One region of the Citrobacter sp. C1 genome, then DNA from elsewhere that is predicted to be linked to it. Evidence: predicted binding sites of a transcription regulator. Region 1 holds the regulator's gene; each other region holds the start of a gene.
What was found. Region 1 encodes PurR, which represses purine synthesis genes. Its sites were predicted from a motif close to CANGCAAACGTTTGCNTG; they were not measured.
Positions count from the first base shown of each region.

Region 2: the regulator PurR is predicted to act here: its motif matches at 5,284-5,301, upstream of gltS (sodium/glutamate symporter).
Region 3: the regulator PurR is predicted to act here: its motif matches at 3,092-3,109, upstream of gcvT (glycine cleavage system aminomethyltransferase GcvT).

Region 1 is NZ_CP115035.1:2,615,909-2,623,035, reverse strand. Features, by position in the region: gene cfa (cyclopropane fatty acyl phospholipid synthase) at 1-179, opposite strand, end outside; gene punC (purine nucleoside transporter PunC) at 464-1,672, opposite strand; gene punR (DNA-binding transcriptional activator PunR) at 1,785-2,696, shown strand; gene purR (HTH-type transcriptional repressor PurR) at 2,714-3,739, opposite strand; gene cydH (cytochrome bd-I accessory subunit CydH) at 4,037-4,126, shown strand; gene IB214_RS12625 (MFS transporter) at 4,305-5,474, shown strand; gene sodB (superoxide dismutase [Fe]) at 5,515-6,096, opposite strand; gene IB214_RS12615 (C40 family peptidase) at 6,224-7,054, opposite strand.
Region 2 is NZ_CP115035.1:71,806-78,932, reverse strand. Features, by position in the region: gene spoT (bifunctional GTP diphosphokinase/guanosine-3',5'-bis pyrophosphate 3'-pyrophosphohydrolase) at 1-975, shown strand, start outside; gene trmH (tRNA (guanosine(18)-2'-O)-methyltransferase TrmH) at 1,103-1,792, shown strand; gene recG (ATP-dependent DNA helicase RecG) at 1,798-3,879, shown strand; gene gltS (sodium/glutamate symporter) at 3,922-5,127, opposite strand; gene xanP (xanthine/proton symporter XanP) at 5,353-6,744, shown strand; gene IB214_RS00360 (AsmA family protein) at 6,866-7,127, shown strand, end outside.
Region 3 is NZ_CP115035.1:812,352-819,478, reverse strand. Features, by position in the region: gene gcvP (aminomethyl-transferring glycine dehydrogenase) at 1-1,365, opposite strand, end outside; gene gcvH (glycine cleavage system protein GcvH) at 1,493-1,882, opposite strand; gene gcvT (glycine cleavage system aminomethyltransferase GcvT) at 1,907-3,001, opposite strand; gene ubiI (FAD-dependent 2-octaprenylphenol hydroxylase) at 3,453-4,655, opposite strand; gene ubiH (2-octaprenyl-6-methoxyphenyl hydroxylase) at 4,778-5,956, opposite strand; gene pepP (Xaa-Pro aminopeptidase) at 5,953-7,127, opposite strand, start outside.

The sequences.
Region 1 (7,127 bases):
TCACCTAAACCCAGCGAACCTTCCTGTAAAACGCGCTTGTAAAAATCGGGGTTGTTAACGCGAATATCTGCCGGTGCAGTGCCATTAATGGTAATGCCCGCACGGCTTAATAATTCACTGGTGATTCGATACCAGTCATCATCTGGTACGCTGACGTCTTCTATACACGATGAACTCATAGCTTCTCCATCACAGGTCGGTGATCAGAACCTTAAAACAGCGTAGACGCTTTTTGGGCTTTGTGAGAAATCTCACGGAATGAATCCGCGAATCTGTTTTCCGACGTAGAACAGAGGAAGGGAGAACCCCTTACCGAAAAGGCCATCCGTGGTTAAGCGGGAACATGCGTATTCCCGTTAACACATAAAAATTATCGTTTTTGTAACAACTGGAAATCAGTATAGGCCTGAATTTTTGTGGGTTCAATCAAAAAATATTAGCCCGCTAATTAATTATTCAAGCGCTATGAATGTGATTCGCCGGGCGCAGCAGTAGAAACCTCATCAGCGTGAGAGCGACATTCTTTCTGCGACTGCATTTTGTACCCCAGCGCGGCCAGCAACACCGTAGACAGCATGACGCCGGTGGTGGTGAATAGCGGCGTGCTGATCAACCACGACACAACCAGACTTGCCAGGAAGCATAAGCCCAGTTGAAGCGTATTCTGCAGCGCTGCGGCACGTCCTGTTGCCTGTGGGAAGGGACGCAAAGCCTGAGCAACGACAATCGGATAGATAGCACCGTTCGCTATTGCCATCACGCAGAATGGGATCAGGATTTCGGCCAGCGCAACGTGGTGAATAAAGCCGACCGCCCAGGTAGCGATAACGCTCACCGCATACAGAATGAGCAGCCACGGCAGTAATTGACGACCTTCCCATTTTTGCAGGGCGGCACGACAGCCGTATCCGCCGATCAAAAAGGCGATGGTTTGCGGCACATAGCTCAGGCCAATGACGGCCGGGCTATAGCCCATCTCGCTCAGGATAAACGGCGAGCCGGTCAGCCACGCGAAAAAGCTCGCGGAACAGGCCGCATAAATCAGCACGTTGCCGCGGTAGGTTCTGGAGCGCAGCAGGGTGGCAAAGGTGAGCTTATCCTGGCTATCGTCACGCGCTTTAGCCGTGGGCTTCAGGCGCAGGGCCGGCAGCATCAGGATCAGGGTGATGGCAAACAGGGTGGCAAAAATAGCCTGCCAGGAAAAATGCATCAGGATCCAACTGCCTAATAATGGCGCGAGCGCGGGAGATAACCCGACCAGCGGCATAATGGTGGCAAAGATACGGTTCACTTTTTGCGAGGGATAATAATCAGCAACCAACGCCTGCCAGATAACCGACGCCGCACAGACACCCACAGCCTGGATAAAGCGCAGCACCAGCAAGCCGGTGGCGTTTTCGACCCAAAGCATGCCAAGACTGCTCAGCGCGAAGATGGAGAGGCCCAGTAGCAAAATAGGCTTGCGGCCATAATGGTCGGAGAGTGGCCCCCACAGAAGTTGCGCGATGGCAAAACCCGCTAAGAACAGGCTAAGGCTGGCGCTGACGGCTGATGCTGGGGTTTGCAAATCGGACTGAATAGCCGCAAATGCTGGCAAATACATATCCGTTGCCAGAAAACCGAGCACGCTAAGACCTGCCAGCCAGACTAAAAACCCTTTTCCAGGTTGCATCATTATTTCTCTTTATAAGCAATAGAACAGTGCCGCTGAGTGTAGTGAGTGAAATTCTTGCTGTGAAACGCTAATATTTGCTTATTGATTTCAAATTTTTTGCAGGCAGAGTATGTGGTCAGAATATTCCCTTGAAGTGGTGGATGCAGTCGCACGCAACGGCAGCTTTAGTTCTGCCGCCCAGGAGTTGCACCGCGTGCCTTCGGCGGTGAGCTATACCGTGCGTCAACTGGAGGAGTGGTTGGCTGTGCCTCTTTTCGAACGTCGCCATCGGGATGTGGAATTAACCCCCGCCGGGGCGTGGTTTTTAAAAGAAGGGCGTTCTGTTATCAAAAAAATGCAGATCACTCGCCAACAATGTCAGCAAATTGCCAACGGCTGGCGTGGGCAACTGGCGATTGCCGTCGATAATATTGTCAGGCCGGAGCGGACCCGGCAGATGATTGTGGATTTCTACCGTCATTTTGATGATGTGGAGTTAATCGTTTTTCAGGAGGTGTTTAACGGCGTCTGGGATGCGTTATCGGACGGGCGCGTGGAGCTGGCGATTGGCGCGACGCAGGCTATTCCGGTAGGGGGGCGCTATACGTTTCGCGATATGGGAATGTTGAGCTGGAACTGCGTGGTGGCAAGTCATCATCCGCTGGCGTCGATGCCGGGACCGCTCAGTGACGATACGTTGCGCAACTGGCCGTCGCTGGTACGAGAAGATACCTCCCGTACGTTGCCAAAACGTATTACCTGGCTACTGGATAACCAAAAACGGGTGGTAGTGCCTGACTGGGAGTCATCTGCCACCTGCTTATCGGCTGGGCTCTGTGTTGGGATGGTGCCGACGCATTTTTCCAAACCGTGGATCGACAGCGGAAAATGGGTTGCACTACAGCTTGAAAATCCCTTTCCTGATGCCGCGTGTTGCCTGACCTGGCAGCAAAACGATACGTCACCCGCACTGAGATGGCTGCTGGACTATTTAGGGGACAGTGAAACGTTGAATAAAGAGTGGCTGCGGGAGCCAGAGTAAGGCTCCCGCACAACAGATTATCGACGATAATCGCGGAACGGACCATCGGCCACGGAGCGACGTTCTACCAGGCGCGGGTGCACCTCAATAGACTGTGACTCTTCGCGTTTATTCACGATACGGTCTAACAGCATGTTAAAGGCCGTTTCACCGAGCGAATCTTTTGGCTGATGAATGGTGGTTAATGCCGGGGTGAAGAAGCGGGCGTTACGCACGTTGTCGTAACCAATCAGCGACACATCTTGCGGGACGCGCAGGCCCATCTCATCAGCGGCGCAAAGTGCGCCCATCGCCATGATATCACCACCGCAGAAGACGGCGGTCGGGCGGTGCGACTGGGAGAGGATCTGCTGCATGGCGCGATACCCGGATTCAGGCTCAAAATCGCCCTGGACAATCCAGTTGTCAGGCACTTTAATCAGCGCTTCTTCCATCGCCTTCATAAAGCCCGCCAGGCGTCCGGCGCCGGTGTTACGCTCCATAGACCCTGGGATCACACCAATCTCGCGATGACCGCGTTCAACCAGATAACGGCCTGCCATATAACCGCCTTCAAAGGCGTTATCGATGACCGTATCGGTAAAATCGGCTTTGGCTTCGCCCCAATCCATCACCACCATCGGAATATGGCGATATTCTTCGAGTATGGAAAGCAGAGGTTCCGGGTATTCAGAACACATCACCAGCAGACCATCTACGCGCTTCTGCGCCATCATGGAGAGGTAGGCCTGCTGCTTCTCGAGGCTGTTCCACGCGTTGCCCAGAATCAGCGTATAGCCTTTCTGGAAGCAGTTCTTCTCAACGGCTTCGATGATTTCCGCAAAGTAGGCGGCTTCGCTGCTGGTCGCCAACAAGCCAATCGATTTAGTGTGATTCACCTTCAGACTGCGTGCCACCGCGCTTGGGGAATAATGTAGTTCTTTAATTGCTGCCCAGACGGCATTGCGCGTTTCTTCCGCGACAAAGCGTGTTTTGTTAATTACGTGTGATACGGTTGTAGTGGAAACGTTTGCTCGCTTCGCTACATCTTTAATTGTTGCCATTACATCTCACTCCAGACCATATCCTAAGTTCCTGAGAATACTCCAGGTAAACGTTTGCCTTCACACACCCTTCGCGCAACATCAGGGTTGCGGTACGCCAGGAAAACGACACGGAACGTCAGGAAGGGGTCAATGGCCGGTACGCTAATCAAGTAAGCGTGGAATTTTGTCTGATCTTTACGAAAAGGGGAAGAGTTAAAAGCATTTATCAATATAAATCGTGAGAGATTTTTACCTTCAAGTGTGCAAAAATGCGCAATATCACTTTTTGTGTGGGAATAAAAAGGAGAAAACTTGATGAGCACCGATCTGAAATTTTCGTTAGTCACCACCATTATTGTTCTGGGTTTGATTGTTGCCAGTGGTTTAACCGCCGCGCTGCATTGATGTATCGCCGAGGGAGAGCTATCTCCCTCATCCCGCCAACCCGTCCTCCCACTGCTATTGTTTGCAAATAAGCAAAAGTCTTTTGCATTTTTGTTAACTTTATTATTTTTGCGATCAATGTCATGCTTTTGACTCTTATTCTGTGTCGTGCTACGGCTCGACGTTACGGAGTCGCTGTATGAAAATAAATTATCCACTACTGGCGCTGGCGATAGGGGCGTTTGGTATCGGCACGACGGAGTTTTCTCCGATGGGGTTATTACCCGTCATCGCTAAAGGCGTCGATGTCTCGATTCCGGCGGCAGGGATGCTAATTAGCGCCTATGCGGTAGGGGTGATGGTCGGTGCACCGTTAATGACCTTATTGCTTTCTCATCGCGGGCGCCGCAATGCGCTGATTTTTCTGATGGCGATTTTTACGCTCGGCAACGTGCTGTCGGCGTTATCTCCCGATTACACTACTCTGATGCTGTCGCGTATTCTGACCAGTCTTAACCATGGGGCCTTTTTTGGTCTCGGCTCGGTTGTAGCGGCAAGCGTGGTTCCAAAGCACAAACAGGCCAGCGCTGTCGCCACCATGTTTATGGGACTCACCATCGCCAATATTGGCGGCGTTCCTGCAGCGACCTGGCTGGGTGAAACCATCGGCTGGCGCATGTCCTTTATGGCAACGGCGGGTCTGGGGGTTATCTCGATGGTCAGCCTGTTCTTCTCGTTGCCGAAAGGCGGAGCAGGGGAGCGCCCGAACGTGCGCAAAGAGCTGGCGGTGCTCATGCGCCCGCAGGTGGTGTCAGCGTTGCTGACTACTGTGCTGGGAGCCGGTGCGATGTTCACGCTCTATACCTATATTTCACCGGTGCTGCATAGCATCACCCATGCCACGCCTGCCTTTGTAACCGGAATGCTGGTGCTGATTGGCGTCGGGTTCTCAATCGGTAACTATCTGGGCGGTAAACTGGCGGACCGCTCAGTCAACGGCACGCTGAAAGGCTTCTTACTGCTATTGATGGTGATTATGCTGGCAATCCCGTTACTGGCGCGTAGTGAATTGGGTGCAGCCATCAGCATGGTAGTCTGGGGTGCGGCAACCTTTGCGGTAGTTCCGCCGTTACAGATGCGTGTGATGCGCGTTGCCAGCGACGCGCCGGGCTTATCATCCTCGGTCAACATTGGTGCGTTTAATCTGGGGAATGCGCTAGGTGCGGCGGCGGGTGGCGCAGTGATATCGGGTGGTTTAGGTTACAGTTTTGTCCCGGTGATGGGGGCAATTGTGGCTGGGATGGCGTTGCTACTGGTCTTTGTCTCCGCGAGAAAACAGCCTGACGAGGCCTGCAGCGTCACGAACTAACGCTAAAACGCAGAAGGGAGTCCCTTCTGCGTTATCATTTTTATGCTGCGAAGTTTTTCGCAACAAACTCCCAGTTCACCAGCGCCCAGAAATGTTCCAGGTAGCCAGGACGCGCGTTGCGATAGTCGATGTAGTAGGCGTGTTCCCACACATCAACGGTCATCAGCGGCGTTGCATCGGTGGTCAGCGGTGTTCCGGCATTTGACGTGGAAACGATAGCCAGTTTGCCATCAGTACCTTTTACCAGCCAGGTCCAGCCAGCGCCGAAGTTTTTGATCGCCGCATCGGTGAATTGCGCTTTGAAGTCAGCGAAGCTACCAAAAGATGCAACAATGGCTTCAGCCAGTTCACCGGTCGGTTCACCGCCCGCGTTGGGTGCCAGGCAGTTCCAGTAGAAGGTGTGGTTCCAGACCTGAGCCGCGTTGTTAAACACACCACCTTCAGAGCTACGTACGATCTCTTCCAGTGATTTGCCTTCAAACGCCGTGCCTTTGATCAAGTTATTCAGGTTAGTAACGTAAGTCTGGTGGTGTTTGCCATAGTGGTATTCCAGCGTTTCAGCAGAAATGTGCGGCGCCAGAGCATCTTTGGCATACGGTAATGCAGGTAATTCGAACGACATTGCTTCTCTCCTTATTATTTATATTGAGTACACACAATAGCCTCATTGTGAGTAAGGATAGGGTAGCAAATTGAAAGGTTATGCAAAAGAAGAACTTACCCTACAGCACATACTGTAGGGTAAGATTTTAGCGAATTGTTTTTGGCGTCATGACACGACGAGCGCCCACATAGTGGCGCTGCCAGTAATCTTCACTCAGGGAGGTGATTTGGATCTCCTGACCGCTACGTGGTGACTGAATAAACTTACCGTTGCCAACGTAGACACCAACGTGATCGGCGGTGCCGCGGCCCTGGGTACGGAAGAAGACCAAATCGCCGTTTTTCAGTTCATCGCGGTCGATCGGTGCTGCGTCGCGCAGGTGGTACATTTCATTGGCAGTACGCGGAATGCGGAACTTCACCAGGTCCTTATACGCGTAATAAACCAGACCACTGCAATCAAAACCGGTTCTCGGCGAAGAGCCACCCCAGCGGTAGGGTTTACCGATCTGGTTCATCAGAGTAGACATCGCGGTTTTGGTCGCTTTTTGCACTTTCACTTTATGGGCATCAGCGAGGGCTACCGGGGCTGTTGATTTTACTTTTACACAGCGCGGCTTGTGACCTTTGCGCGGGGTGCATTTTTCAGTCCAGGTGACCGCAGCGGTTTGTGTTGTTGCGACTTTACTGCGACGGTTGACCGTTTTGGTTGTTTTTGCAGGTGTCGCGGTGCGTTTTTTGGAAGAGGAAGCGGTTTTGGTGCTGGATTTACTGGTGGTTTTTTTTGCCGTTTTCTTGCTGGTTTGTGTGACTTTTTTACTGGCTGTCGCGCTTTTCTTTTTATCTACCGTTTTGAGCGTGTGGGAAACGGCAGGTGTCGTCCTGGCCTGCTTCGAAGCATGGGCCACTGACGTAAAAGGGAGTGTGGTAAAAAGCAAAGCACAGAGCGTGATCGAGATCCGGTTTATCCGCGCCACTGAGCAGTCCTCTGTTAGGGCAGGTCTATCATGCCTGCGTGTGATTTTCAAAACTTGATGATTCTAATCTATA
Region 2 (7,127 bases), 2.5 Mb from region 1:
AAATCTGATCTCTTCCCGGATGAGATTTATGTTTTCACACCGGAAGGGCGCATTGTTGAACTGCCTGCCGGTGCAACACCTGTCGATTTCGCTTATGCCGTGCATACCGACATCGGTCATGCCTGCGTCGGTGCACGCGTCGACAGACAGCCTTACCCGCTTTCGCAGTCGCTTTCCAGCGGCCAAACTGTTGAGATCATTACCGCTCCGGGCGCGCGTCCGAATGCGGCGTGGCTCAACTTTGTCGTTAGCTCGAAAGCCCGCGCCAAAATTCGCCAGCTGTTGAAAAACCTCAAGCGCGATGATTCCGTTAGCCTGGGTCGCCGTCTGCTTAACCATGCCTTAGGCGGCAGCCGTAAACTGGCTGAGATCCCGCAGGAGAGCATCCAGCGTGAGCTTGAGCGCATGAAGCTCGCCACGCTTGACGATCTGCTCGCGGAAATCGGCCTGGGGAATGCCATGAGCGTGGTGGTAGCGAAAAACCTCCAGCAGGGTGACGCATCTGCGAACGTTCCTGCGCAATCCGGCCACGGCCATCTGCCGATCAAAGGCGCTGATGGTGTGCTGATCACCTTCGCGAAATGCTGTCGTCCCATCCCAGGTGACCCGATTATCGCCCACGTCAGCCCTGGGAAAGGTCTGGTCATTCACCATGAATCCTGTCGTAACATCCGTGGTTACCAGAAAGAGCCAGAGAAGTTTATGGCGGTGGAATGGGACAAAGAAACGGAGCAGGAATTCATCACCGAAATCAAGGTGGAGATGTTTAACCACCAGGGTGCTCTGGCTAACCTGACGGCGGCAATCAACACCACGACTTCCAATATTCAAAGCCTGAATACGGAAGAAAAAGACGGTCGCGTCTACAGCGCCTTTATCCGCCTGACCGCTCGCGATCGCGTGCATCTGGCGAATATCATGCGCAAAATCCGCGTAATGCCGGACGTTATTAAAGTCACACGTAATAGAAATTAGCGCTTACACAAAATCATTCGAATTGCATCAAGGCGGCAAGCGAATGAATCCCCAGTAGCGTACAAAAGTACGTGACTGGGGTAAGTGAGTGCAGCCAACGCCGAGGCAGTTCGAAGGATGAAGTGTAATGAACTCAAACCGTTATGCGCGTATTTGTGAAATGCTCGCCAGGCGTCAGCCCGATCTGACCGTCTGCATGGAGCAGGTCCATAAACCTCATAATGTTTCTGCGATCGTTCGTACCGCAGATGCGGTCGGTGTGCACAAAGTCCACGCCGTCTGGCCGGGTAGCCGCATGCGCACCATGCTCTCTTCTGCCGCAGGCAGTAACAGCTGGGTGCAAGTCAAGACCCACCCGACTATTGGCGATGCGGTCACCCATTTAAAAAATCAGGGCATGCAGATTCTGGCGACGCATCTCTCTGATAAGGCTGTCGATTTCCGCGAAATTGATTACACGCGCCCCACCTGCATCCTGATGGGTCAGGAAAAAACCGGCATCACCCAGGAAGCGTTAGACCTTGCGGATCGGGATATCATCATTCCTATGACCGGCATGGTGCAGTCATTGAATGTCTCGGTTGCCTCCGCACTCATTCTGTATGAAGCACAGCGCCAGCGGCAAAACGCCGGCATGTACCAGAGAGATAACAGCATGCTGCCGGAAGACGAACAGCAGCGCCTGCTTTTCGAAGGGGGTTATCCGGTGCTGGCCAACGTCGCAAAGCGCAAAGGTCTCCCTTACCCCCACGTCAATACGCAGGGCGAAATTGAAGCCGATGCCGCGTGGTGGGCCACTATGCAGTCAGCGAGATAAATCCAATGAAAGGCCGTTTACTGGATGCCATTCCACTTAATTCCCTGACGGGCGTTGGCGCAGCGCAAAGCAGTAAACTGGCTAAAATCGGCCTGCACACCGTACAGGATCTCCTGTTACACCTTCCTCTGCGTTATGAAGACCGCACGCATCTGTACCCAATTGGCGAGCTTTTGCCGGGCGTCTACGCCACCGTAGAAGGAGAAGTGCTGAACTGCACTGTCACCTTCGGTGGTCGGCGAATGATGACCTGCCAGATAAGCGACGGTTCCGGCATCCTGACGATGCGTTTTTTCAACTTCAGCGCGGCAATGAAAAATAGCCTGGCGACAGGTCGGCGAGTGCTGGCCTACGGTGAAGCCAAGCGCGGGAAATACGGGGCAGAGATGATCCACCCGGAATACCGCGTACAGGGCGATCTCAGCACCCCGGAACTGCAGGAAACGCTCACGCCAGTTTACCCAACCACGGAAGGGGTTAAGCAGGCTACGCTGCGCAAACTTACCGATCAGGCGCTGGATTTGCTCGATACCTGCGCCATTGCCGAACTGCTGCCGCCCGAACTGTTACAGGGCATGATGAGCCTACCGGAAGCGCTGCGCACGCTGCATCGTCCACCGCCATCGTTACAGCTCAGCGATCTAGAAACCGGACAACATCCGGCGCAGCGGCGCCTGATCCTCGAAGAGCTCTTAGCCCATAACCTCAGTATGCTGGCATTGCGCGCCGGGGCGCAGCGTTTTCATGCCCAGTCACTGAGTGCCAACGATACGTTGAAAAACCAGCTGCTGGCCGCGTTACCCTTTAAGCCCACAGCCGCACAGGCGCGGGTGACCGCTGAGATCGAACGCGACATGGCGCTGGATGTCCCGATGATGCGCCTGGTACAGGGTGATGTCGGATCTGGTAAAACCCTGGTCGCCGCGCTCGCTGCCCTACGGGCCATTGCCCACGGTCAGCAGGTAGCGCTGATGGCACCAACCGAACTGCTGGCCGAACAGCATGCGAATAACTTCCGTAGCTGGTTTGCCCCACTTGGCATTGAAGTCGGCTGGTTGGCCGGTAAGCAGAAAGGTAAAGCGCGTCTTGCCCAACAGGACGCCATTGCCAGCGGGCAGGTACAGATGATTGTCGGTACACACGCCATTTTTCAGGAGCAGGTTCAGTTCAATGGTCTGGCGCTGGTGATTATCGACGAACAGCACCGCTTTGGCGTTCATCAACGTCTGGCTCTATGGGAAAAAGGTCAGCAGCAGGGTTTCCACCCGCATCAGCTGATCATGACTGCCACGCCGATCCCGCGTACTCTGGCAATGACCGCCTACGCCGATCTCGACACCTCGGTGATAGACGAACTCCCGCCGGGTCGTACGCCGGTCACCACGGTCGCCATCCCGGATACCCGTCGCAGCGATATTATTGATCGCGTGCGCAACGCCTGTACCCATGAAGGACGTCAGGCTTACTGGGTCTGCACGCTGATTGAAGAGTCTGAATTGTTAGAAGCCCAGGCGGCAGAAGCCACGTGGGAAGAGCTGAAAATTGCCCTACCGGAACTCAATATTGGTCTGGTGCACGGACGCATGAAGCCCGCCGAGAAGCAGTCGGTGATGGCTGCCTTCAAGCAGGGAGAACTGCATCTGTTGATCGCCACCACGGTGATTGAAGTCGGCGTGGACGTCCCCAACGCCAGCCTGATGATTATCGAAAACCCGGAACGTTTAGGTCTGGCCCAGCTGCATCAGCTACGCGGCCGCGTCGGTCGTGGCGCGGTGGCCTCCCACTGCGTGCTGCTCTACAAATCACCGCTGTCAAAAACCGCGCAGAAACGCCTGCAGGTCCTGCGAGACAGTAACGACGGATTTGTGATTGCGCAAAAGGATTTGGAGATTCGCGGCCCCGGAGAATTACTGGGGACACGTCAGACGGGGACGGCGGAATTCAAAGTAGCGGATTTACTACGCGATCAGGCAATTATTCCGGAAGTTCAGCGCATTGCCCGTCATATTCACGAACGTTACCCACAACAGGCGGTGGCGCTGATTGAACGCTGGATGCCGGAAACCGAACGCTATTCCAACGCGTAATCGATAAATAGCGGCGGCGGTTGTCACACCGCCGCACGGCCTTTATTGCGCAAAAATTGGCAACAGCAAATACAGCTTAATCACCAGCGCGTTAACGATGTCGATAAAGAACGCCCCTACCATCGGCACGACTAAAAATGCAGTATGCGATGGACCAAAACGCTCGGTAATCGCCTGCATGTTGGCAATCGCCGTCGGCGTTGCGCCGAGACCAAAACCACAGTGCCCGGCTGCCAGCACAGCGGCATCGTAGTTCTTGCCCATCATGCGCCAGGTAACAAATATGGCGTACAGCGCCATGAAGATCGTCTGCACCACCAGAATCGCCAGCATCGGCAGCGCCAGCGAAGCCAGTTCCCACAGCTTCAGGCTCATCAACGCCATCGCCAGGAACAGCGACAGACTCACGTTGCCCAGCACGGAAACCGCGCGTTCAAACACCCGATAAAAGCCCATTAACGCCAGGCCATTGCTGAGGATCACCCCAACAAACAGCACGCAGACGAAGGTCGGCAATTCCAGCACGGTACCCACCAGCAATTGCGCAACGATTTTGCCCACCGTCAGACAGATAGCGATCAGCGCGATGGTTTCAATCAGCACCAGAGAGGTGATGATGCGCCCGACATCCGGTTTTTCAAACGCAGTCGGCACGGCCTGATCGTCCGGCATACCGTCAGGCGTAGTGGAGTGCTTCACCAGATAGCGCGCGACCGGGCCGCCAATCAGTCCACCCAGCACCAGGCCAAATGTTGCGCACGCCATCGCCACTTCGGTGGCATTGGTAAAACCGTAGCGCTCAATAAACAGCTTACTCCACGCCGCACCCGTACCGTGTCCACCGGAAAGCGTAATCGAACCGGCAATCAGCCCCATCAACGGGTCAAGACCCAGCAGGCTCGCCATCCCGATCCCAATGGCGTTCTGCATCAACAGCAACCCCACCACCACAATCAGAAAAATGCCCACCACGCGGCCACCGGCGCGCAGGCTGGCGATGTTGGCGTTCAGGCCGATAGTGGCAAAGAACGCCAGCATCAACGGGTCACGCAGCGTCATATCGAAATTAACTTCCCAGCCCATGCTCTTTTTCAGTACCAGCAGTGCGATCGCCACCAGTAAACCACCCGCAACGGGCTCAGGTATCGTGTATTTCTTCAGGAAGGGAACAGACTGGACGAGCTTACGTCCCAGCAGCAACACCAGCGTTGCCGCAACCAATGTAGATAACGTATCGAGGTAAAACATAGACAGCTCCATTAGTGCGTTTAGCACAATCACGCACGATGTATTCCAGATCGATTTTTAGGTCTTTTTAGGTTTTCGGGGTGGATTTTAAGCAGAAAATGACAAAAAGTTATATAAAAAGGTGAGTTCATCGGTTTTAAATATTAAGAATACCTGCTAGCAAACGTTTGCTTTTCTGTTCTGGTCAGATAAAATCACCGCTTTTCCACCATGGGATTGCCTCTGATGTCCGTTAACGCCGTAGAGCCAACAAATGCGCAACCGGTTGCGCAGGCTCACAACAGTGAACTGATTTACCGTCTTGAAGATCGCCCCCCGTTAGCCCAGACCCTGTTTGCCGCCTGCCAGCACCTGCTGGCGATGTTCGTCGCGGTGATCACGCCAGCCCTGCTTATCTGTCAGGCGCTCGGTTTACCGGCTCAGGATACTCAACACATTATCAGTATGTCGCTGTTCGCATCCGGCGTAGCCTCCATCATTCAGATTAAAGCCTGGGGGCCGGTTGGCTCAGGGCTGTTATCTATTCAGGGCACCAGCTTTAACTTTGTAGCACCGCTGATTATGGGCGGCACGGCGCTGAAAACCGGCGGTGCAGATGTCCCGACCATGATGGCGGCACTGTTCGGTACGCTGATGCTGGCGAGCTGCACGGAAATGGTTATCTCGCGCGTACTGCATCTGGCGCGCCGTATTATTACCCCGCTGGTCTCAGGTGTGGTGGTGATGATTATCGGCCTGTCGCTGATTCAGGTAGGCCTGACGTCAATCGGTGGCGGCTATGCCGCAATGAGCGACAACACCTTCGGGGCACCGAAGAATCTGATGCTGGCCGGCGTTGTACTGGCGCTCATTATTCTTCTTAACCGCCAGCGCAACCCGTACCTGCGCGTGGCATCGCTGGTGATTGCCATGGCCGCAGGCTATCTGCTGGCCTGGTTTATGGACATGTTGCCGCAAAACACCGCCCCGGTGAGCCAGGACTTCATCATGGTACCAACGCCGCTATATTATGGCCTGGGCATCGACTGGAGCTTACTGCTGCCACTGATGCTGGTCTTTATGATCACCTCACTGGAAACCATCGGCGATATTACGGCCACCTCCGATGTCTCCGAACAACCGGTCTCCGGCCCGCTGTACATGAAGCGTCTGAAAGGCGGCGTTCTGGCAAATGGCCTGAACTCGTTTGTTTCCGCCGTGTTCAATACCTTTCCGAACTCCTGCTTCGGGCAGAACAACGGGGTGATTCAGTTGACTGGCGTAGCCAGCCGCTATGTTGGCTTTGTAGTCGCGCTGATGCTGATCGCGCTGGGTCTGTTCCCGGCGGTCAGTGGGTTTGTACAGCACATCCCTGAACCGGTTCTCGGCGGCGCTACGCTGGTGATGTTCGGTACCATCGCCGCCTCCGGGGTGCGCATTGTTTCTCGCGAGCCGCTGAATCGCCGCGCTATTCTGATTATTGCACTGTCGCTGGCCGTTGGCCTGGGCGTCTCCCAGCAGCCGCTGATCCTGCAGTTTGCCCCGGACTGGGTGAAAAACCTGCTCTCCTCAGGGATTGCCGCAGGCGGTATTACCGCTATCGTTCTGAACCTCGTTTTCCCGCCAGAGAAACAGTAAGCGACATGCGGCGTTGATTCTGAATCAACGCCGCTGTTACGCTCTTTCACCATTCCCGCCTTGAGGATTGCGCGTAAATCGTGCATAACTTGACTACGTGTACTTTGCGGGATGGAAGACCATGAAATTTATTGGAAAGCTGCTTCTTTACGTGCTGATCGCCCTTGCAGTGGCGATCCTCGGTCTCTATTTTCTACTGCAAACCCGCTGGGGCGCCGAGCATGTCAGCGCCTGGGTGTCAGAGAACAGCAGCTACCACCTGACGTTTGATGCCATCGATCATCGGTTTTCTTCGCCCTCCCACATTCTGCTGGAGAACGTCACCTTTGGTCGGGATGGCCAGCCTGCCACCCTGGTAGCAAAAAACGTTGATATTGGGCTGA
Region 3 (7,127 bases), 1.8 Mb from region 1:
GTCTTTATCCAGCGTATCGATGTTCAGGCCGTGGCTGTCGCCCAGCAGAACATTAAACAACTGCACCACATTTTCACGGGTGGTGGTTTCGTCGAGCGTAATGCCTACGGCGTTATGAATATCGCTGCGCAGGTTGATTTCTGCCGCTTCGGCACGCGCCAGCACGGCCGCTTTATCAGCGACTTCGACACACAGGGTGTCAAAGTAGTGCGCATGACGCAGCTTCAACCCTTTCTGTTGCAGACCCGCGGCCAGAATATCGGTCAGGCGGTGGATGCGGTTCGCAATGCGCTTCAGTCCGACTGGACCGTGGTAAACGGCATACAGGCTGGCGATGTTTGCCAGCAGTACCTGCGAGGTACAAATATTGGAGTTCGCTTTCTCACGGCGGATATGCTGCTCGCGAGTCTGCATCGCCATGCGCAGAGCGGTATTACCTGCGGCATCTTTGGAGACGCCGATAATACGGCCTGGCATGGAACGTTTGAATTCGTCTTTGGCAGCAAAGAATGCCGCGTGCGGGCCGCCGTAACCCATCGGTACGCCAAAGCGCTGAGCGGAGCCGAAAACAATGTCCGCGCCCTGTTTGCCCGGCGCAGTCAGCAGAACCAGCGCCATAAAATCGGCCGCTACGCTGACCACCACTTTACGCGCTTTCAGTTCAGCAATCAGCGCGCTGTAGTCGTGAACTTCACCGGTAGTGCCCACTTGTTGCAGCAGCACCCCGAAGACATCCTGGTGATCCAGCGCTTTTGCTGCGTCGTCAACGATGACATCAAAGCCGAAGGTTTCCGCACGGGTACGGACAACATCCAGCGTTTGCGGATGAACATCAGACGCCACAAAGAAGCGGTTGGCGTTTTTCAGTTTACTGACGCGTTTTGCCATCGCCATGGCTTCGGCAGCCGCGGTGGCTTCATCCAGCAGAGAAGCGGAAGCCATATCCAGACCGGTCAGATCCAACGTCACCTGCTGGAAGTTAAGCAGTGCTTCCAGACGGCCCTGGGAGACTTCTGGTTGATACGGCGTATATGCGGTGTACCAACCCGGGTTTTCCAGCATATTACGCAGGATAACCGGCGGTAACTGCACGGCGGTATAACCCATGCCAATGTAGGACGTGAAGCGCTTGTTACGCCCGGCGATGGCTTTTAACTCTGCCAGCGCAGCGTATTCGGTCGCCGCCTCGCCCACCTGTGGCGGGGTTGCGAGCTGAATGTCTTTCGGCACAATCTGGCCGATCAGCGCGTTTAACGACTCGGCGCCAACCGCATTCAGCATTTCTTGCTGCTGCGCGGCGTCCGGTCCGATATGGCGTTCAATGAAAGCGCCGCTGTTTTCAAGCTGGCTTAACGTCTGTGTCATGGGCGATGGTTCCTGAAACGTGCAGTGAATCGTGATTGTCTCTAACTCAATTGCCCGGTGGCGCTGACGCTTACCTGGCCTACATAAAACCGTAGGCCGGATAAACGCAGTGCCATCCGGCACAATCTTATTCGTCTTCCAGTAATGCCTCGTACGCAGTGGCATCCAGCAGTGATTCGATTTCGCTTTCGTCGCTGGCTTTGATCTTGAAGATCCAGCCGCCGGTATACGGCTCGCTGTTCACCAGTTCCGGGGAGTCGCTGAGCGCGTCATTCACCGCCACAATCTCACCGCCCACTGGCGCATAGATATCGGAAGCCGCTTTTACGGATTCCGCAACCGCGCAGTCGTCGCCCGCGCTAACAGTGGCACCCACTTCTGGCAGGTCAACGAACACCATGTCACCCAGCAGTTCCTGAGCATGTTCGGTGATCCCTACGGTGTAAGAGCCGTCTGCTTCTTTGCGCAGCCATTCGTGTTCTTTACTGTATTTCAGTTCTGCTGGTACGTTGCTCATCAATCAATCTCCAAAAAGGATGAATCACGCGACGGCTTTGCCGTTACGCACAAAAACAGGTTTAGTCACTTTTACCGGCATTTCACGGTTACGGATCTGCACGATTGCCGTCTCGCCTATACCCGCAGGTACGCGCGCCAGTGCAATGCTGTAGCCCAGCGTCGGAGAGAACGTACCACTGGTGATAATGCCTTCATGCGCATTGCCCGCCGCATCGGTGAAACGCACCGGCAGTTCATTACGCAGTACGCCTTTCTCGGTCATTACCAGGCCAACCAGCTGCTGGTGACCTTTTTCACGCTGCATTTCCAGTGCTTCGCGACCAATGAAGTCGCGGTCAGCCGGTTCCCACGCGATGGTCCAGCCCATGTTGGCGGCCAACGGAGAAATACCCTCGTCCATTTCCTGGCTGTACAGGTTCATACCGGCTTCCAGACGCAGCGTATCGCGCGCGCCCAGACCACATGGCTGTACGCCTGCGTCGACCAGCGCACGCCAGAAATCCGCGGCTTTTTCATTCGGCAGGGCAATTTCATAGCCTGCTTCGCCGGTATAGCCAGTGGTGGCGATAAACAAATCACCCGCCTGCACGCCAAAGAACGGCTTCATGCCTTCTACCGCATGGCGCTGTTCTTCAGTAAACAGCGTGGCGGCTTTAGCCTGAGCATTCGGTCCCTGCACCGCAATCATCGACAAGTCATCACGAACGGTGATGTCGATAGCGTAAGGTTCAGCGTGTTGGGTTATCCAGGAGAGGTCTTTTTCGCGGGTGGCGGAGTTAACAACGAGGCGGAAGAAATCTTCAGTGAAGTAGTAGACGATCAGGTCATCAATCACACCGCCCGACGCATTGAGCATACCGGAGTAAAGGGCTTTACCGGTTTTCGTTAGCTTCGCGACGTCGTTTGCCAGCAGATAACGCAAGAACTCCCGGGTGCGACTGCCGCGCAGGTCGACGATGGTCATGTGCGACACATCAAACATACCGGCATCGGTGCGAACAGCGTGGTGCTCGTCGAGCTGAGAACCGTAATGCAGAGGCATCATCCAGCCATGGAAATCAACCATGCGCGCGCCGCATAGCGTGTGTTGTTCGTACAAAGGAGTCTGTTGAGCCATCTTTTCCTCGTTGAATAAGCGGGGCTATCAACTCTTTCGCGGTGAAATGTTCACCACGAAACCCAGCACCGCAGCCGCTCCGGGGGCTGCGACGCAAACGTTCTCTTTGTCTTGAACTTACCACTGAAACAGACGCTAAACCATAAGGCAAAATTAACCATCACATTAGCTTATGGCTAAAAATGCCCAGATCAACGACAGAATAAAAAACCAATTAACCGCCATAAAATCAGAACAACAGATAGATAAAACGAAACAAATCGTCATCAATCCATATTAAATGTGGAAAAAATGTCAAAAATGGCGTTATGAGAAAATAGTAATATTAAAAAAACTAATGCGAAAAGAAGCGTGAAATTAGATTATTTCAAATGAGAGAAGCATCCCGGCGCGCAGGCCGGGAGAGGAAAGTGTGACGGGTCTCAAACTCTTAAAATTGTCCTGACGGACGTTAGCGCAACCACTCAGGAAGATCGTTTAATCCCATCGCCTGACGGATGAGTTGTGGTTTTACGCCTGGCAGGGTATCGGCCAGTTTCAGACCAATATCACGCAGCAGTTTCTTCGCTGGGTTCGCGCCAGCAAACAGTTCACGGAACCCCTGCATACCGGCCAGCATCACCGCTGCACTGTGCTTACGGCTACGCTCGTAGCGACGCAGATAGAGGTACTGACCGATGTCTTTCCCCTGGCGTTGCAGACGTTTTAGCTCATCAATCAGCTCCGCAGCATCCATAAAACCGAGGTTAACCCCCTGTCCTGCCAGCGGATGGATGGTATGTGCCGCATCACCGACCAGCGCCAGGCGGTGCGCGGCAAACTGGCGGGCATAGCGCCCCGTTAGCGGAAACACCTGACGTTCACTCTCAACGCGACATAGTCCCAGCCGATTATCAAAGGCGATATTCAGCGCCTGATTAAACGCGTCAACACTTGCCAGTTGCATGCGCTCTGCTTCCTGCGGCGAGAGTGACCAGACGATAGAGCACAAATGCGGATCGCTGAGCGGTAAGAACGCCAGAATGCCTTCGCCATGGAACGCCTGGCGGGCAACTGCACCGTGCGCGTCCTCGGTACGAATGGTTGCCACCAGCGCATGATGGCGATAATCCCAGAAGGTCAGCGGGATATCCGCTTTGTTACGCAACCAGGAGTTTGCGCCGTCCGCGCCAATGACCAGGCGCGCAGTCAGCATCGAACCATCCTTCAGGGTCAGAAAAGCTTCGTTCTCCCCCCAGGCCACTTGCTGAAGTTCTGCCGGAGCCATTAGCGTAATATCCGCCGACTGCTGCGCCTTTTGCCACAGCGCGTAGTGGACCACCGAATTTTCAACGATATGTCCTAAATGGCTATAGCCCATGCTTTGGTCATCAAATTCGATGCGCCCAAAGCTGTCTTTGTCCCAAACTTCCATCCCGTGGTAACAGCAAGCCCGACGGGCGACAATGTCTGACCATACGCCAAGACGGGTCAGTAGTTTTTCGCTGGCGGCGTTAATGGCCGACACGCGAAGCTGAGGAGGTGCATCCGCCGCCAGAGGCTGCGGAACATGTTGTTCTAATACGGCAACGCGTAACCCGCTGCCCTGCAAGCCGCAGGCAACCGCCAGTCCCACCATGCCGCCACCAACAATTGCTACATCAACACTTTGCACTGTTTGCTCCTGAAAACGGGACTATCAAATACCGTAGGCCGGATCAGGCGAAGCCGCCATCCGGCATGATTGCCATTGCATTTTCCTGATGGCGCTACGCTTATCAGGCCTACTGGCTATATTTATCGCGCGACCCAGCCCAGGGTCCGCTCCGCCAACGCATCGCGGGCTGGCGTCAATAATTCCATCGCCATAAGACCCACGTTACGTCCAACAACCAGCGGTGCCCAGCGATTGGCAAACAGATACACCAGGCTGTTGGTCACGCCAATCGTTGTTTCGCGATCGGTCTCACGACGCTGCTGATAGCGCGACAGCACCGCATAATCACCCACGTCTTCGGCTGCAAACTGTGCCTGCGTCAACGTTTCGGCAAGGCTCATGACATCGCGCAGGCCGAGATTAAAACCTTGGCCGGCAATAGGATGCAGGGTCTGCGCCGCATTGCCCACCAGCACGGTGCGATGGCTAATCGCCTTCACCGCGGTGGTTAAAGACAGCGGATAGGCGCTACGTTGACCGGCTTGCGTAATGCGCCCAAGCCGCCAGCCAAACGTCGTTTGCAGTTCGCGACAAAACTGTTCGTCAGACCAGGCCATGATCTCATCTCGCTTTTCCAGCGGATGACACCACACCAGCGAGCAGCGCCCTTCTGACATCGGTAACATGGCCAGCGGGCCATGCTGCGTGAAACGTTCAAACGCTCGTCCGTTATGCGGGACGGAGGTGGTAACGTTGGCAATCACCGCCAGTTGTTCGTAAGGCTGCTGCTGCCAGTCAACGCCGCAGGCGGTCGCCAGCGCAGAGCGTGTGCCGTCAGCGGCTACCAGTACACGACCGGTAATCACCTCGCTATTCTCCAGCGTGACCTCAACGTGCTGCTGGGTGCGCGACACGCTGGCCACCCGGTCAGGGCAATGTAGCGTGACGCCGCGCGCTTTGCGCAACAGCGCAAACAGACGCAGCCCGACGTCATGCAGTTCCACCACCTGACCCAGCGCAGGAATACGGTATTCCTGTGCATCAAGCGTCACACACCCGGCATGTCCACGGTCGCTGACGTGCACCGTTTTGATCGGGGTTGCGCAATCGGCAATGGCCTGCCAGACGCCAATTCGCGCCAACTGCTGGCAGGTGCCTGCGGCCAACGCAATCGCCCGAGCGTCAAATCCCGGATGGCGGTCAGTATCCGGCTCGCTCGCTTCAATAAGATGGACCGGCAGCGTCCCATGACTCAGCTCTGAAATAGCCAGCGCCAGAGTCGCTCCAACCATACCACCACCGACAATAATCACGCTCATTTCAGTCGCGCCGCAGCCATCAGTGCTTCAATATCATCCGCCTTTTTCACTACGCTGGCGGTGAGGTTTTCATTACCGTCTTCGGTAATCAGGATGTCATCTTCAATACGAATGCCAATTCCGCGATAAGCCGGTGGTACGTCGGCGTCCGGCGCGATATACAGTCCTGGCTCGACGGTAAGCACCATCCCCGGTTCGAGGATACGCGAGCGATCCTGGCCATAAACGCCAACGTCGTGGACATCCAGCCCCAGCCAATGGCTCAGGCCATGCATAAAGAAAGGACGCTGCGCGTTGTCGGCAATCAGTTGATCGACATCGCCGTGCAGAATACCCAGTTTTACCAGACCGGTAATCATGATGCGCACCACCTCTCCCGTCACCTCCTGGATGGACGTCCCCGGACGATACAAACGCAGGCTGGTTTCCAGTGACTCCAGCACGATGTCATAGATCTCGCGCTGGGCGGGAGTGAACTTCCCGTTGACCGGGAAGGTGCGGGTAATGTCGCCAGCGTAACCTTTGTATTCGCATCCGGCGTCAATCAGCACCAAATCGCCATCGCGCATTTCACTTTCGTTTTCGGTGTAATGCAGGATGCAGCCGTTTACACCGCTGCCGACAATGGTGTTATAGGAAGGATAACGCGCACCATGACGGGTAAACTCATGATGGATCTCCCCTTCCAGCTGATACTCGAACATTCCCGGACGACATTTTTCCATCGCGCGGGTATGCGCCAGCGCGCTGATTTCACCGGCACGACGCATGATTGCTATTTCTTCCGGCGATTTGAACAGGCGCATCTCGTGCACCATCGGACGCCAGTCGATAATCGCCGCAGGGGCTTTCATATTTTGTCTGGCGCCTTTGCGCAGCTTATCCATCGCCGTAAACACAATCTCATCCGCCCAGGCATATTCGCCCTGGGCGTGGTACACCGTGTCCAGACCGTTAAGCAACTGATGCAGTTGTTGGTTGATTTCGCTGAACGCTAACGCCCGATCAACACCCAGTTTCTCGGGGGCAGCATCTTGTCCCAGACGGCGACCAAACCAGATCTCCGCCGTCAGGTCACGTACCCGGTTGAACAAAACGCTATGGTTATGAGTGTCATTACTTTTAATCAGCACCAGCACGGCTTCAGGTTCGTTAAAACCGGTGAAGTACC